3 regions of the Paenibacillus sp. BR1-192 genome follow, and region 3 is predicted to be linked to each of the others. Evidence: predicted binding sites of a transcription regulator. Region 3 holds the regulator's gene; each other region holds the start of a gene.
The links. Region 3 encodes LexA, which represses DNA repair genes until DNA is damaged. Its sites were predicted from a motif close to CGAACATATGTTCG; they were not measured.

Region 1 (5,216 bases), 480 kb from region 3:
TGATCCTGAACGGGGTCAGCTGGGACCGAAACAAATACAAGAAGGTTATCGGAGTGGACGGGAGGACGGCCGCGAGGGAGATTCAGGAGGCGGGTTATGCGACGGATCCGAAGTATGCGGATAAGCTGATCGCCATTATGGATGAGTACAACCTGTATCAATACGATGTCGTGAAAGGAGGATCAGAGCCAGTGAAGGAAGCAAAAGAGCGTGATATTAATGTGGTCAGTCCGTGGGCAGCTCCTGCCTGGGGAGAGATGCAGAAGAACGGTTATGTGGACGGCAGACGGCCAGGTGCGCCGGTCACGCGGGAGGAGCAGGTGGTCATGATGTATCGACTGCGGAAGAACTTCCTTAAATTGATCGGAGGCAATACCGACCGGATCGCGGAGCTGGAGAAGCAGCTGCAGGCAATTGAATCTGAAAAGTGAGTCTATAGGGGATGTATAAATCGTTGTTGAGCGGCCATACTCATAACGAGTAATGTTTCTCCCCAATGAGCATTGCTCATCTCCACTTACTATGAGGGTAACGGAGAGAACCCCTGGGTGTAGGCCTTGGGGTTCTTATTTTGTATACTTTTTTAATTACAAACCGATATTAATCTCATGGCACATAATAAACTGTTTACATCCGTGAACATCGGTTAACAAACTGTATATACTTCTGTATTAAGTTATGTCATAATGTAAGGGACGGGAGATAAGCGAACATGTGTTCCAAAAAAGAATCATTATTTGAGAATGGAGGTGTATTTAAATTGAGTTCTGTAGATGTCGCTAAATGGTTCATCTTCAACAACGATGATTTCACGTATGAATCATGGGACAGCAAAATTAAACTCCAAAAGCTACTCTTCTATTCTCAAGCAATGCATTTGGCTGTAACTGAAGAACCATTATTCACGGAAAAATTCGAAGCTTGGAAGTTTGGTCCTGTTGAGCGCGAAGTGTATATAAAAACACAGCACGAAGGTCTCATGCATGCTGTTCGTGTTAGAGGGATAGATGTTTCGGATAAAATGGAACGTGAGCAGCTGCTAATTCTTAAAACGATTAATTTCATTTACGGGCAAAAAACAAGCCATGAATTAGTTGACTTAACTCATGCAGAAGAACCATGGAAGTCGCTTGAGGACCGAGCAATGAACATGGAAAATCCGATAATAACTCTTGACTCAATAGCTAGGTACTACAAGCCCTTAAAGGAAGTTTTTGAGGCGCATAGAGATTTTGACTTCGATGCGCATGTAGTAGAGCGAATTAATGGAAATAGATTTATATACAACATTAAAGAAACAAACCTTACCGATAAAGACATGGGGGAACTTTGGGAGTTCGCTCTTGAAGAGTCAGGCGGGACATTTCATGTCTATAAGGATGAAGAGGGAGAATTGGTGGTATATTAATTATGAATTATTGCTGTGGATCAATATTCATGAGAAAAGGCATTGTATTTAAAGACGGGGGCTATGATACAAGGAAATTCGGCCACCCAACTGTCACGACATTCGATTTGGGGTTCGATGATGATCATGCTTACTTCTTGACAACCTCAAGCCAAATTGAAATTTATCCTTCGAAAGAGGATGAATATTATATGGCAAGTCCTACAAGGGAAGGGTTAAAGAAACCATCCCTAATTAATCTGAAATTCATCTATAAAGTACCACACGGATTTCAGCGGGAAACAGGTTGTTTGCCACCTCGTCAGTTTTATGAAATGATCAAAAAATTTGTGGAGTATCAATCAAGGGTCCCCGATGAGTATTTTAGAGAAATTTACCCAAAGGTTTCCGGCTATCTTAGATAATCATAAATCGGTAAATCGTATCAAAGCAGAACCCCACGAGGCATAAGCCAGTGGGGTTCTTTTTATTTGGAAATTTTCATTTTTAGGGCTTTAAATAAGACATCAATCAGTTCGTTGCGCCCAACTTTGAAAAACTGATCTTCATATACAACGAGCCATCCGCTTCCCCAACTGCGAACCTCAATGTTCGTTTCGAATGAAAGAAGGTCCAGTAGCTGCCCTACATCAAGCAATGGGAAGCATGTATCCCAATCATCTGTTTTTCCGCCCTCGTACACAAGGAAAAAGCTATTGCCCTCTGATCTGACCTCAGTAATTGTATGGACTTCATCAGTCGAAAAGTCGTAAAAGCTTTCTCCTGGTTCCGGATCTCCCCATAGTATGGATTCATGGAAATTCTCTAATTCCTTTTCCGTGAGTGTTTTGATATCCTCAACTGTTAACTGGTGTTTAATGAAATTCAAATAAGTAGCCCCCTCAAAAAAAGCTGGATTTCCATACTTCTTCTACAAAGGATCGGAGTATCCTGTTGATCACTCCGTAAATTTAATATCCCATTGTGATTCCATCTCCTAATTCCTTCTCATAACTGCTTATATCTAATCCAAGATACTTACGCATATAGATTGTCGCCTCGGCTGCTATGAACTCCCAGAGCAGTTCCATCTCCGATTGATATCCACGACATTTAAACTTAGCCAATATCCCGTATTTAGTGTTGTGCTGCTCATATACTTTGAGCCCCTTCAACCAGAAGTATTTCTTAATATCCCGGAATTCAGCTTGGGCATTATTAATTGCAAGCTTGATCGTATCGACATACGGTTCAGGTGACTTGAGGTTCTGTTCAATATATCGGCAGTCTCGCTCAAATGCTGCAATGATCAAGGGTAATAGTATGTATCGCTTTACATAAAGACGGTCGTCATCTGAAATAGCTTCCAAGTAGCTCATGCGTAGTCACCCCTAATTAAAAGGAACATATGTTCTATAATACTCGTGCGCAGTTGTGAATACAAGCCTTGATAAGAACTTATGTTCGTAGTAATATAATTCCAATACTACTGCAGAGGTGGAACACGATGGAAACTTACTCATTCATATTCGAAGTAGTTGCGAATACTATTGAAGTTAAGAAGATAATTTCCAGACACGAGACTAAAATGAAGTCTCCTTGTTATGTCCATTTGATAACGGATGCTGGGGAAAGAAAATATTATGCGGAGAAAAGCAATTTGGCTTTAAGAGATGCAGGGTGGATTGTCATAGAAAAAACGAGTTAAGAGAGGTTCAACAGTAATATTTTACCAATTGAGTAATAGAGGAAATAGAGGTACAATTTACCTAAGTTCCGAACAATTTGTTCGGAAGCATCCGGGGAGGGGCGGAAAATCATTCCGCTTCTTGCTCGACAAATTCGTATATATCCGTAATTTCGCAATTGAAAATTAACATAGCTACATATATATCTTCTGGCAGCATTGTTCTTTCATTTGCGCAAAAATAGGAAATCATACGAGAAGATCGGCCAGATATATTAGCATAGTGCTCATGAGTCCAGCCTCGATCATGTATCAAATTGCCGAGCAAGCACCTCCCGCGGGAGATGTTTTTCAACCTACATACTTACTCCTTTCCCAGGGACGGTGATTCAAAGGTAAATTATAACACGGCGAAACACAGGTGCAAACTAGATATACAGTTGAGGGGGTTGTCAATCAATGTTGGAGGAATGGCTGTCAATTGCTGAAGAGAGAAAATTAAATGAAGCAGTGGAATCGTGTGAGAGTCATACGGATGATTTATATCGAGAATTAGTTGAACATTTAGAGGAAATTAAAGAGAAGAAGCCTGAATTATCAGAGGTGGCTAATAGTATAGAAAACTTATTCATTATAAAAACCCGTAGAGACGTTAACTACATTTTTCCGGCAGCTATTCAGGTTGGGATCCAAATCGGCAAACGCATAAAGTAAGAAAAACAGCCCAGTAATTAATATCTGGGCTGTTTTTTTGTGAGAAGACAAATGGAATTAATTAAATCGACTGGACCCCAATGGGACCCCAATTACTTAAAAAACTCCTTGTGTAGACAAAAGAGAAAACCCCTGACGCCAATGGCATCAAGGGTTTTCGGTTATGATCTGTAGTGGGCTCGAACCACTGACCCCTACCCTGTCAAGATAGTGCTCTCCCAGCTGAGCTAACAGATCATGAAATATTTAAAAAGGTAATTCATATATTACCAGCAGACAAGGCGGCTGTCAATGGTTTTCTCGTTATAAAATACCACGTTCCGGTTCAGACTAAATACAGCGTGATTTTGCCAATGAAGGAGCGTGAATGGCATGACAGGTGGGAAATCCCATCGTATCAAGCGAGCAGGACTGGTGTTCTCGTTATTGGCGGTATCTATTGCGGGCGGCGGCTGCAGTGTCCCGGAAAGAACATCGGTGCAATTGGAGCCGCTGCATGCCCCTGCAGCGCCCGTGATGCTGGATGTGTACGGGCGCTCTGTTGATCAGGACGTATATTCCAAGCAGGGAAGCGGGGCGCTGGAGCCGGTATCCCCGATGGATGCGGCGGACACGTTAAGGGATCTCCATCCATAAAGAGCTCCAGGAACGACATTATGCTTAACGCGGGCCAACCATCATGATGATCTCTGATCGAACCGTGAGCAGAACAAACCGCCGGCTGGCAGGCTGGCGGCTTGTTGTAAGACGGCCGATGCTATTCCTCATCCCATTTGCGGGAATAACCTTTTTTGATCGTCCAGAAGGTGGGATAGATGATCAGGGCAGCAATGACCACAGCCCAAAATATCGTGGCTCCCATGCTCATAAAGGCAATGCTCCTTTCGTGAAGACCTTAGCTTCTACTACTATACAGGAAAACGAATATTTTGTATAATATCTCGACCTGCGATATCACGAGGAAATGATTCTACATAAAGAGGTGTTGAAATGGCAGCAGAAATCATCAATGTATCAACGGAAGAGCAGTTGCAGCAGGCGCTGGATATCCGAAAGGATGTGTTTGTCCTAGAACAGAAGGTGCCGATCGATTTGGAGATCGATGATTACGACCGCCTGGAATCGGATGCACACCATGTCTTGATCAAGTCGGAGGGGCAGTACGCCGCAACCGGGCGTATTACCTATTACAATAAGGATTCCGCCAAAATGCAGCGGATCGCGGTGCGGAAGCCGTTCCGTTCCAAAGGGATTGGCCGTGTGCTGATGATGGCGCTGGAAGCGCAGGCTCGCGAACTAAAGCTGCAATATTCCGTGCTCGATGCACAGGTGCAGGCAGAGGCTTTTTACCGCAAGCTCGGGTATGAGACGATTTCGGACGAGCCGTTTGATGATGCAGGCATTCCCCATGTTCGCATGAAAAAGGAA
Region 2 (5,216 bases), 3.1 Mb from region 3:
ACATAGCAGGCTTATTGATGCGGAGGTGTTCCGTCAGCGCGGAAGATGGCAGAAAGCGGCCGAAATTATGTGCAGGATGCTGTCGCCATTGTTGTAAAAGTAATATTTTACATGAGATGTGAGAATGACGGAAATCCGAGTAAAAAGCAGGATAAACTGCGAAAAATCTATGTCCCGCTTTTATTTATATGATAGAATATTTATATAGGATCCACTTATAAATATATATTAGCTTGGTTTCATAAAGTTGAACGGGGGAGATTTATGTCAAGTGATGTGAAGATTCTGGCGCAAGTGAAAGCGGAGCAGCAGAAGCCGGAGAATCCCAAGGCAGGCTCAGCGACCTTGAAGCTTCTCCGCCGTCTGGTGTTCTTAACTTTCGGCGCGATTTTGATGGCAGTAGGGCTGGAAATCTTTCTGGTGCCGAACAAGATTATTGACGGAGGGATTACCGGAATCTCGATTATGGTTTCCCATATCACCGATATTCCGCTGGGTGTATTCCTGACTTTGTTCAACCTTCCGTTTTTGTTTATGGGATATAAACAGATCGGAAAAACCTTCGCATTATCCACGCTGTTCGCCGTATTGGTCATGTCCGTCGGCACTTATTTCCTGCATCCCGTCGATCCGATCACGATCGATCCGCTGCTTGCGGCCGTGTTCGGCGGCGTGCTTCTCGGAATCGGGGTCGGCCTTGTTATCCGGTCCGGCGGTTCCTTGGACGGCACGGAAATCGTGGCCATTCTGATCAACAAGAGAACGCCGTTCTCCGTCGGCGAAATCGTGATGTTCATCAACGTATTCATTCTAGGCAGCGCAGGTTTCATTTTCGGCTGGGACCATGCCATGTACTCGCTGATTGCGTATTACCTTGCGTTTAAATTGATCGATATTACCATTGAAGGCATTGATCAATCCAAATCGGTTTGGATTATCAGTGATAAGCATAAGGAGATCGGTGATGCGCTGACCCAGCGTTTGGGACGCGGCGTAACCTACCTCGAAGGCGAGGGCGCTTATTCCGGAGACAGCAAGAAGGTTATCTTTGTGGTTATCACTCGCCTGGAAGAAGCAAAGCTCAAATCCATTGTGGAAGACTGGGACTCCCAGGCCTTCGTAGCCGTCGGCAACATCCATGATGTGAAGGGCGGCCGCTTTAAGAAAAAGGCAATCCATTAATACAATCATTTCAGGCTCCACCCGGTGCGAGAGTTAGCGCGGGCGGAGCCATTTTTTGTTTAAAGAGTATCGGCTTGCAGGCGCAGCGCCTTCTTCTCGCGCACATAATGACGAATGATTCGCGACATGGCCTGCACGGCGGCGGTTTGACCGACGGCCTGGTTCACGGTTCCGGTGAAATAGAGGCCCGACTCCGGGTGATGGAAGGCAAATGCCCCGGATTGGCCCCAGTGGCCGATGAGTCCGCGTCCCAGACTGAAGGGAGATAGCGGCTGTCTTGAAATGCCGATGCCATAGAAGAAGGGGCCGGGAGCAAACAGGAAGTTCCACTGCCTCTGGAGCTCCCCCAAATCACCCAGCGGAAACAAATCCCCGTTAAAAAAGGATCGCAAAAACGTCATCGTTTCCCTTGCCGTGGAGACGATCCCGCCCTCCGCACCGACTGATGCCATATACAAGGGAAGGTCCAGTCGCTTCTGCTTGTAATGGAACGGAACGGGGGACGCATCCTCCGGGTCATGATAAAAATAGGTTTGCGTCAGCTTGAGCTTGTCGAAGATGTATTCCTGGAATACGGCCTGAATGGATTCGCCCTTGATATTCTCGATGATTTGGCCAAGCAGCCGATAGTTGGTGTCGGAATATTGGGCTTTTTTCTGCTGTCCCGGTTTGAATTTAGGCGTTTTCCTTTTGGCCGCGGCCAGGACTTGGTCCAGGCTCCAAGCTCGATCCTTCCCGGCGATCAGATTCGAGAAGACGGTTTCCGAGAAATAGTCCGGGATGCCGGACGTATTGGACATCAAATGCTGAACGGTGATTTCTTCGCCGTAATCCCGGTTCTTAAACCTGTGGAGCCCGGTCATAATCTCTTCGGGCAGGTGCTTGCCAATGGGATCATGGAGCTCCAGCCGCCGCTCGGCGCGTAATTTCAAGAGTACGGCAGTCACGTACAACTTGGTCACGCTGGCAATGAAATAGCGGTCGTCAGGCTGCATATCACCTCCGCTGCCGACTATGGACAATGACCGCTCCTGGTCCTCGACGCACATCACTGTGCTAAACACATTTCTTTTATTGGCGATTTGAGTCACACATGCATCCAGAACCGCTTGCTTCAGGATTGTTCCCATTGCCGTTCTACCTCCCATGAATCGTAATTTTTCTTTCCTTCAGTTTAGATTCCGTTTCCCTCATGTTTCCGGGCATGCGCAGCACGTATGAACGCTTCAGCGGCTTCGTCCATCATATTCATCATCTGCTCGTCATCCACGTTCTTCGTGAACAGATCGTTTGCCACCATGACGCAGAGACCTGTCTGAAACACCTGCATGTTCAATAAAATAGATTGCAGCTCCTGATCCGAAAATCCGCCGAGCTCCTGATCCTGCCTCATCAATCCGATAACTTCGCCCAGTTGTTCCGGCGTATTCTTCATATGGGGATTGTCCTTCATCATGAGGTCCCGATAAAGCACGGGATATTCCTTGGCAAAGCGGAGACTTGCCATGCCGATATCCCGGAACGGCTGTCCGGATTGCTGCTCCATGATCATTCCTCTGGCCACATGGAAGGCTCTTTCGACGACCTGCTGAAGCAGTTCCTGGACGTCGTTGAAATTGACATAGATCGGCGCGATGGAGCTGCCGAGACGTTCGGCTACTTTTCGGATCGTAATGGACTCGATGCCATCCGTTTTGGCAATGTCGAATGCGGCTAGCACGATATCTTGTTTGGTAAACTTCGTTTTTGGTGCCATGATGTCTACAGCTCCTTAGGTTATACATATGTAGAACGATCAATATATATCACTTGATATATATTGATTATAATGAGTAATTGGACCGATTTCAATCCGATTCTCATGAAGCGTTCATGGAATCATGGTTTGTAAATCCAGTAAAACCCACTTATAATAAGAACATATGTTTGTTAAAATAAAGAATAATGACATAGAGCATGGCAGGTCCAGGGAGGAGGAAGCGGAATGGCTCGTACGCAATATGAACGCATAACCACCAAGCAAACATTAAACCGAGTGAAGGAAGAGCGGATGCCCTTCGACTGGTCCATCAATCCGTATCGAGGTTGCGGACATGGCTGCAGCTTTTGCTACGCCCGCGCATTTCAATCGTTTATCGGGATGGGAGCGGAAGACGAGTTCCAGCACCACATTTTTATGAAGTCGAATGCGGCTGAAGCGTTGGAGAAGCAGTTGTCGAGCGCGGTGAGGAAGTTTAACTATGACATTGAAGCGATGCGGAGATCGATCGGACAGGTGACGATCGGAACGGCAACCGACCCGTACCAGCCGATCGAGGGCAAGGAGACCCTTACGCGGGAATGTCTGAAGCTGCTCGCTAAATACCGCATTTCTACCAGCATTACGACGCGTTCTCCGCTCGTATTGAGGGATTTGGATATCTTGACCCGGATGGAGAACGTGTCCGTCAACATGAGTCTCAACACGCTGAGCGGGGACGTCATCCGGAAGCTGGAGCCGGCATCGCCTCATCCGGAGGCCAGGCTTGATGCGATTCACAGATTATCGGCTGCTGGCATTAGAACAGGCTTGTTTGTGGCGCCTGTGCTGCCCTTTTTGACGGACGAGGAGCCGGAACTGAAGGAGCTCTTGTCCCAGGCCAAGGAAAGAGGCGTTTCCTTTGCGATGATCTCCTTGCTGAGACTGTCGCGCGACGTGAAGAAATGGTACCTCGAAACGCTGAAACACCACTTCCCGGAGGTGGTTCAATCCTACCGCGAGTTATATGGGCAAGGCGCTTATGCGGAAGAGCATTACGTTCGTTCCTTCAAGTCGATGGCGTCCAGGCTGTTGAACGAATATGGGCTGAGCGGATTGACCATGAGGGCACCTGCTGCCGTCAACCGGTCCGGACCGGTTGCAGCCTCGGAGAACGATACATCGGATGAAGGGGCCAACGATCACCCTGCGAGGGAATGGGCTGCTCCTGTACGTCCAAGGAAGCTTCCTCAACCGGCGGCCCCGGTTTCCGGAGAGGAGCTTACTCCCGCTGTTGAGCAGCTATCCTTTCCTTTTTGACGCTGCCTTACCCTTTGGCTTCAGATGCCGGATGACATTCTCGATCGGTTGGGGCGGCAGGGTCTGCAGCAGGTCGCCCTTTTCCCTCAGCCGTTCTTCGATGTTCAGCAGGTGAAACTCCGTGGGAGAAACGTCCTGGCGGACTTCGTCCCACGTGAGCGGCGTGGAGACGGTCCCGAGCCGCCGGGCCCGAGGGGTATAAGGAGCGGCGAGCGTCCTCCCGCTGTAGTGCTGAAGATAATCGAAGTAGATTTTATCGCCGCGGTTCTTCTTCAGCCGCTCGATGGTGAACAGCTTCGGGAACTTCTCCGTCACGTATTGGCCCACGAATTGGCCAACCGTTCGAAGTTCATCGAACGTTACGCCTTCCGGAATCGGAACGATGATCTGCACTCCGGTCGCTCCCGAGGTTTTCGGGACGGAGGACAGGCCCAGGGAGCTCAGCACGTCCCCTACAATAGCCGTCGCCTCCATAATCCGGGGCTCCTCCGGGAGCGTGGGATCCAAATCGATCATCCATTCGCAGGGCAGATGGCTGCCTGCCAGATGCAGGGAAGGGTGAAACTCAAGCGCAGCCAGATTCCCCAGCCAGAGCAGCTCAGGCAGCCCGTTGAGCAGCACGTAGTTAATATTTTCGTGCACATAAGTCTGAACAAAGGGCGGCAGCGGCTCGGGTGCATTTTTCTGGTAGAAGGATTCGCCTTGGGCTCCGTGCGGATACCGGATGGTCGTGAGCAGCCTGCCCCGGCAGTACCGGAGCAAGAAAGGCGAGATGGCCGCAAGCTTTTGCAAATACATTGCCTTGGTAATGCCGACCTCCGGCCACAGCGGTTTGTCGGGATTCGTAATTTGAATCTCTTGCCCCTCGATCGTCAGGGTGCCTTTAACGGTACGAGCCATATGGTTTACACCCCCTCAATCGATACGAGTTTGGGATGGCGCATCATGCCATCCTGGCTCCACTCGAGAAATGTGA
Region 3 (5,216 bases):
TACAACACGGCAGTGTCAGCCGATTCATAATTATCGTTGGGCTCACTTTCATAATTCGTCAGTGCCTGAATAGTGGCTGTATCTGAATCAGGGTTCGGGCTTGGGGAATTTGCAAAGGCAGAATGAGCAGTAGCAAGAATTAATACCGTTGCGATAAATGTTGCTATGGATAATTTCTTCATTTAACTACCTCCCAAAAACAGTTTAGGTCGGCCAACCTCCTAAATAATACCATTAAATATTAGAGATTGTAAGTTAAATATGTTAAATAGTGTCTTTATATCTACATTTTAGCGCAAATGAAAGATCGGGTTGTTTATACTTTATAGAATAGAATCTTCCCTTACCTACGGGAGATTCTTTTTTATTTTGCGAAAAAAAGGAACCTTTGCTCGCTTCCATGACTCTAATTAGATGAGGTGAATCGGTTGGAGCTCGAATACTTAAAGCAGATGACGGTCATGGACAGCCAGACGCTGGATAAAATTATGAATGAATATGGAAACGATGTGTGGAATTATGCGTATTTTTTGACCAAACAGCATGCCTTGGCAGACGATATTGCACAAGAAGCCTTTATTAAGGCCTATTACGGCATACATACCTTTCGCGGTCAGGCGACGCTGAAAACGTGGCTGCTAACGATCACGCGACATACGGCGTTTCGGTACAAACAGGCTTTTTTCTTTCGGAAAGTCATCCTTAAGGACAAGCTTACCGCCAGTTCGTCAAGCCGGTCAGCAGAAGCGGAATATTGGGACGAGCAGTATACGGATGAAATATGGGCAATGATTATGACTTTGCCGAGCAAGCTTAGGGAAGTATTGGTCCTGGACCTATACTATGAAATGCCGATGCATGAGATTGCGAAGCTGCTTCATATTGCGATAGGCACCGTAAAATCCAGATTGCATCGGGCCAGGAAAAAAGTACAAAAACTAATGAAGGAGAAGAACGATGAGTGAGGATAAACCAGACTGGTACAACCGTGCTAAAAAAGCTCCTTTTTCAAATGAAAAGTTCACGTCCGAAATGAAAAAAAACGTGCATAGGTCCGTGATTTTCACCGACAGCAAACCTAAACGTCGACAGCACTTACAAGTTGGATTAGCTGGCGGGTTCATGCTTCTGATTATTTTAATTGCCTTTCAATTGCCTTATGGCGGGGACGAACAACAGAGAGCAGGGACTATGCCCCCTACTAAGGAGGAGACAATCCGGGCACAAGGCGTAACGGATGAAGGACGGTTAAACGTTATTGCAGTTGGACAGGAAAAAATAACGACATTGGGTGCACCGAGCTGCTTCGGTATCGAAACGGATCGGTCGTTTACCGGAAACTACAGCGTGCAGTATAGCACTAACCAAGTTACAAATGAAGTCACTACGCTGGAGGGGCTTACATTTATTCAACCGACATCTGCTCCGGTTGATATGATTCGCCTGCCGTTTCAAGATGCCGATGTATTTATACTCGCACCGCAATATAGGGACTGTCATGGCATACAAATCTATGCGTTCGCCGTAGAGCATGAAACGGGTAATGCCGTGCAGCTTCGATTTCAGGATGAGTCCTTGTTATCCTACTTTTCGTATTATAGACCAGGTACGGCTCCCGAGGTGAAGGAGAATAAGCTAGTTCTGCAGTCTACGGAGGGACCGGGAGGCGAAGGTTCGCCGGACTATGTTTCTGAAAGAATGTATCAATTAGATCTTAAGCAAAATGCGTTGGTTCTAGTGTTGCGTAAGACCGGAACGTTCTAGTGCATGTCCTAAAAAAGAGGTTACCATTCCAATATAAGGAAGGTAACCTCTTATTCATAATTCTATGGAATTAGTGTACGTCCCTGAAGAGACCGATCACTTTCCCGAGAATCGTAACATGGTTCAAGCGCAGCGGCTCATAGGTAGGATTCTCCGGCTGCAATCGTACATGATCCTTCTCCTTATAGAAGGTCTTCACGGTTGCTTCATCTTCTTCTGTCATTGCTACGACAATGTCACCATTGTCCGCGGTTTGCTGCTGGCGAACGATGACGTAGTCACCGCTGTGAATACCGGCTTCAATCATACTGTCGCCGACTACGGACAACATGAACACCTTATCGTCGCCCACGTAATGCTGCGGGAGCGGGAAATAGTCTTCAATGTTCTCCATGGCCGTAATCGGCACGCCTGCTGTGACTTTCCCGACGACAGGCACTCTGGCAATGGTGTGCGTAAACAGATTCGCGCTCTCGGATTCTTCTTGGCCAAGCAGCTCGATCGCTCTTGGTTTCGTAGGGTCACGGCGGATCAGGCCTTTCTTCTCCAAACGGTCCAGATGACCATGGACCGTAGAACTGGAAGCTAGTCCGACAGCCTCGCCGATTTCCCGGACAGAAGGCGGGTAACCCTTGCTACGAACTTCGTTGCGGATAAACTCTAAGATCGCCAGCTGGCGGCTGGATATTTTCGACATGCCGTATCAACCCCATTTAGTAACGTTTGGGAAAATTATAACATAGAACTACCGTTCGTACAAACATAAGTTCTAAAATAAAAATAGAACAAATGTTCTTTTGGGTATTGAATCAAACAAGTGTTCGTGTTAAGATGAATCCATAAGAGAACACTTGTTTGGGAGATGATGATTCCATGTTGAAATACAGTACATACCGCAGCATTTATGAGAACGTTCCGGTGGTAACAGAACAATCATCGAAGACTTGGGGCATTTACTTGAAATCGAAGATAGCTTCGATCCCTTTGAATAAACTGTTGTTCACCCTGCTAATTGTGGCCATCTTTTGGACAGGTGCATATTCCGTTTTTGCCGGTGGGACAGAGAAGCCGACTGGAGAGAAGCAGGTGATCGTTCAATATGGCGATAGCTTGTGGCGAATTGCTTCCCTTCACAAACCTGCGGATATGGATACACGCGTATATCTGGATAGCATACGAAGAATGAACGGATTGAAGGGTCCGGACATACAGGCTGGGGAAGTGCTGTCATTGCCGGTTTGGTGATTTGACGTTGCTTCTAACCAATTGGCATTCATACTCCATATAATCACCACATACTGCTGGTTACTTCCTGTTTAATGACACATCATATTCTGCTTGTCAGATTGAATCATTTACGCGTAATAGCGCGTTTACAATAGATAACTATAGATTACCTCCCCATAGACGGTATTCGTTTATGCGCATCATATATTCCTATTTGTTCTTAGAAGAGTTTGCAAGGGCGCAGTTGCCTTGACAAGCTCTTTTTCACATGTTTAAGTTATACATGATATCGAAATTGGAGGAGAAGTCATGGACATCGATACTTTGGTAGAACGCATCAATGTATTAGCAAGAAAGAAGAAGAATGAAGGGTTGACCGAGGAGGAGCTCAAAGAGCGGGCCGAGCTTCGGGAAATATACCTTAACAATATTCGCAGTAACTTTAGACAACAGCTGGAATCGATTGAATGGGTTGATGAAAACGAACAAAAAGGCGGCCCGCGATTAAAGCACTAGTCGATAACCGTTCAAGGATATATATTCAGAGGATCCGTGAACAGATCGAAGGATAGCATAATAATACTTGGGGTACCGGCCATTCGGATAATCGATTACGGTTACCCCAAGTTTATATGGTTTATAAACATTTTGATTATGAGTTCAGGGGGAACCAAATGTCACGTTCATGGGAAAGAAAAGTCAGCAAAAATATGTCGCAACTTAACAAACAGCGCAAAAAGCAGGGATTGACCTCGTATCAAGGGTCTGCGATTAATGATAAGCATGACGTGTTTAAGGGACGTAAGTATGTACTTCCGTTAGTGCTTGTTGCATTGGCCGGTTTGTATGCGCTTCTCGGAACGGCAACTTCACAGGCAGCCGGCGGAAGCAATGATGTATTGAATTGGGTTGGCGTCAGCTTGTATATCCTGTTGGCGCTCATGATATTTCTCCGCAAGCCTTATTTGAAGATAGAGCGGGCCTCCGTGTCGACCATGAAGTTCAACCGGGAACGCCGTCTGGCCGTATCGGATATCGAGAAGATCAAATTGGCTTCGGGTTCCGTCGTGATCCAAGGCAAGGGAAAAGCAGGCAACTGGGTGTTCTCACGAATGATGAATCTTTACGATACCAAAGCCATGGGCGAAAGATTGGAAGAGTTTGCAAAGACTCATCAAATTCCAGTGGAGCACAACTAACCCGATTGAGTAGATCACAATGTATATGAGGAGTGGGAGAGAAATGCCGATTGCTGCGGTTTTGTTTGATTTGGACGATACGTTGTTGTGGGATGAACGCAGTGTAGAAGAAGCGTTTGAAGTGACATGCCAAGCCGGAGCGGCGGAAACCGGCGTTGATGCCGGCGCGCTTTTAGCCGCGGTGCGTGATGAAGCAAGAGCATTGTATGAATCCTATGATACTTTTGCTTTTACCAAAATGATCGGGATCAATCCGTTTGAAGGCTTGTGGGCTAATTTTACGGCTGGATCCCAGCCCGAATTCCGAAAGCTGCAAGAATTGGCTCCCGTATACCGCAAGGAATCCTGGCGTCGCGGACTTCATCGCCTTGGCGTTGATAATGAAGCGTTGGCTGAGACGTTGGCAGCGCAATTTGCTGCGGAACGCAGAACAAGACCTTACGTATATGAAGAAACCTTTGAAGTGCTGAAGGAATTGCAGGGTAACGTGAAGCTGCTGCTTCTAACGAACGGAAGTCCGGATTTGCAGCAGGAGAAGCTTGATGGCGTTCCGGAACTGGTCCCTTATTTTGACCACATTATTATCTCGGGTGATTTCGGCAAAGGCAAGCCGGATGTTTCCATATTCAAGCATGCGCTTGATCTGTTAGGCGTCGAGGCGGATCAGGCCGTGATGGTGGGAGATAAGCTGACCACAGATATTAAAGGCGGCAATGCCGCAGGACTGCATACGGTTTGGATCAATCGGGTAGACCGGCCTCATGATCCGGCCATTCAGCCGAAGTTTGAGATCAAACATTTATCCGAGCTGCATGCTATTGTGGCGTCCTTATAAATGACGTGATCAAGAGTTCACGACTATTCTACAAGATCTATTAGCGAGATATATTAGCGTACATAGGAACAGTCCTGGCAGCAGCTGATGCGATTCGGGGCTGTTTTTTTGTTGGTTGCCATGTTTGAAAGGAAAGAGGCTGTTGGCAGTGACAAACGTCACACAATTGTAAGCTGCATGAGATAGAAGTT

Region 1: P0X86_RS10490 (YhjD family protein) is a predicted target of LexA. The motif match lies at 2,841-2,854, and genes of this name have one in related genera.
Region 2: P0X86_RS27505 (SPL family radical SAM protein) is a predicted target of LexA. The motif match lies at 3,098-3,111, and genes of this name have one in related genera.

What each region holds. Positions count from the first base shown of each region.
Region 1 is NZ_CP120718.1:2,391,732-2,396,947, forward strand. It holds gene P0X86_RS10470 (glycoside hydrolase family 73 protein) at 1-431, shown strand, start outside; gene P0X86_RS10475 (Panacea domain-containing protein) at 713-1,408, shown strand; gene P0X86_RS10480 (hypothetical protein) at 1,438-1,812, shown strand; gene P0X86_RS10485 (hypothetical protein) at 1,875-2,276, opposite strand; gene P0X86_RS10490 (YhjD family protein) at 2,359-2,766, opposite strand; gene P0X86_RS10495 (hypothetical protein) at 3,534-3,788, shown strand; tRNA gene P0X86_RS10500 (tRNA-Val) at 3,953-4,025, opposite strand; gene P0X86_RS10505 (hypothetical protein) at 4,161-4,424, shown strand; gene P0X86_RS10510 (GNAT family N-acetyltransferase) at 4,779-5,216, shown strand, end outside.
Region 2 is NZ_CP120718.1:6,007,723-6,012,938, reverse strand. It holds gene cls (cardiolipin synthase) at 1-97, shown strand, start outside; gene P0X86_RS27520 (YitT family protein) at 265-1,182, shown strand; gene P0X86_RS27515 (serine hydrolase domain-containing protein) at 1,242-2,312, opposite strand; gene P0X86_RS27510 (TetR/AcrR family transcriptional regulator) at 2,357-2,938, opposite strand; gene P0X86_RS27505 (SPL family radical SAM protein) at 3,167-4,240, shown strand; gene ligD (non-homologous end-joining DNA ligase) at 4,223-5,140, opposite strand; gene P0X86_RS27495 (ATP-dependent DNA ligase) at 5,146-5,216, opposite strand, start outside.
Region 3 is NZ_CP120718.1:2,873,149-2,878,364, forward strand. It holds gene P0X86_RS12825 (hypothetical protein) at 1-182, opposite strand, end outside; gene P0X86_RS12830 (RNA polymerase sigma factor) at 420-965, shown strand; gene P0X86_RS12835 (hypothetical protein) at 958-1,764, shown strand; gene lexA (transcriptional repressor LexA) at 1,835-2,461, opposite strand; gene P0X86_RS12845 (LysM peptidoglycan-binding domain-containing protein) at 2,638-3,009, shown strand; gene P0X86_RS12850 (DUF896 domain-containing protein) at 3,301-3,507, shown strand; gene P0X86_RS12855 (hypothetical protein) at 3,666-4,190, shown strand; gene P0X86_RS12860 (HAD family hydrolase) at 4,234-5,025, shown strand.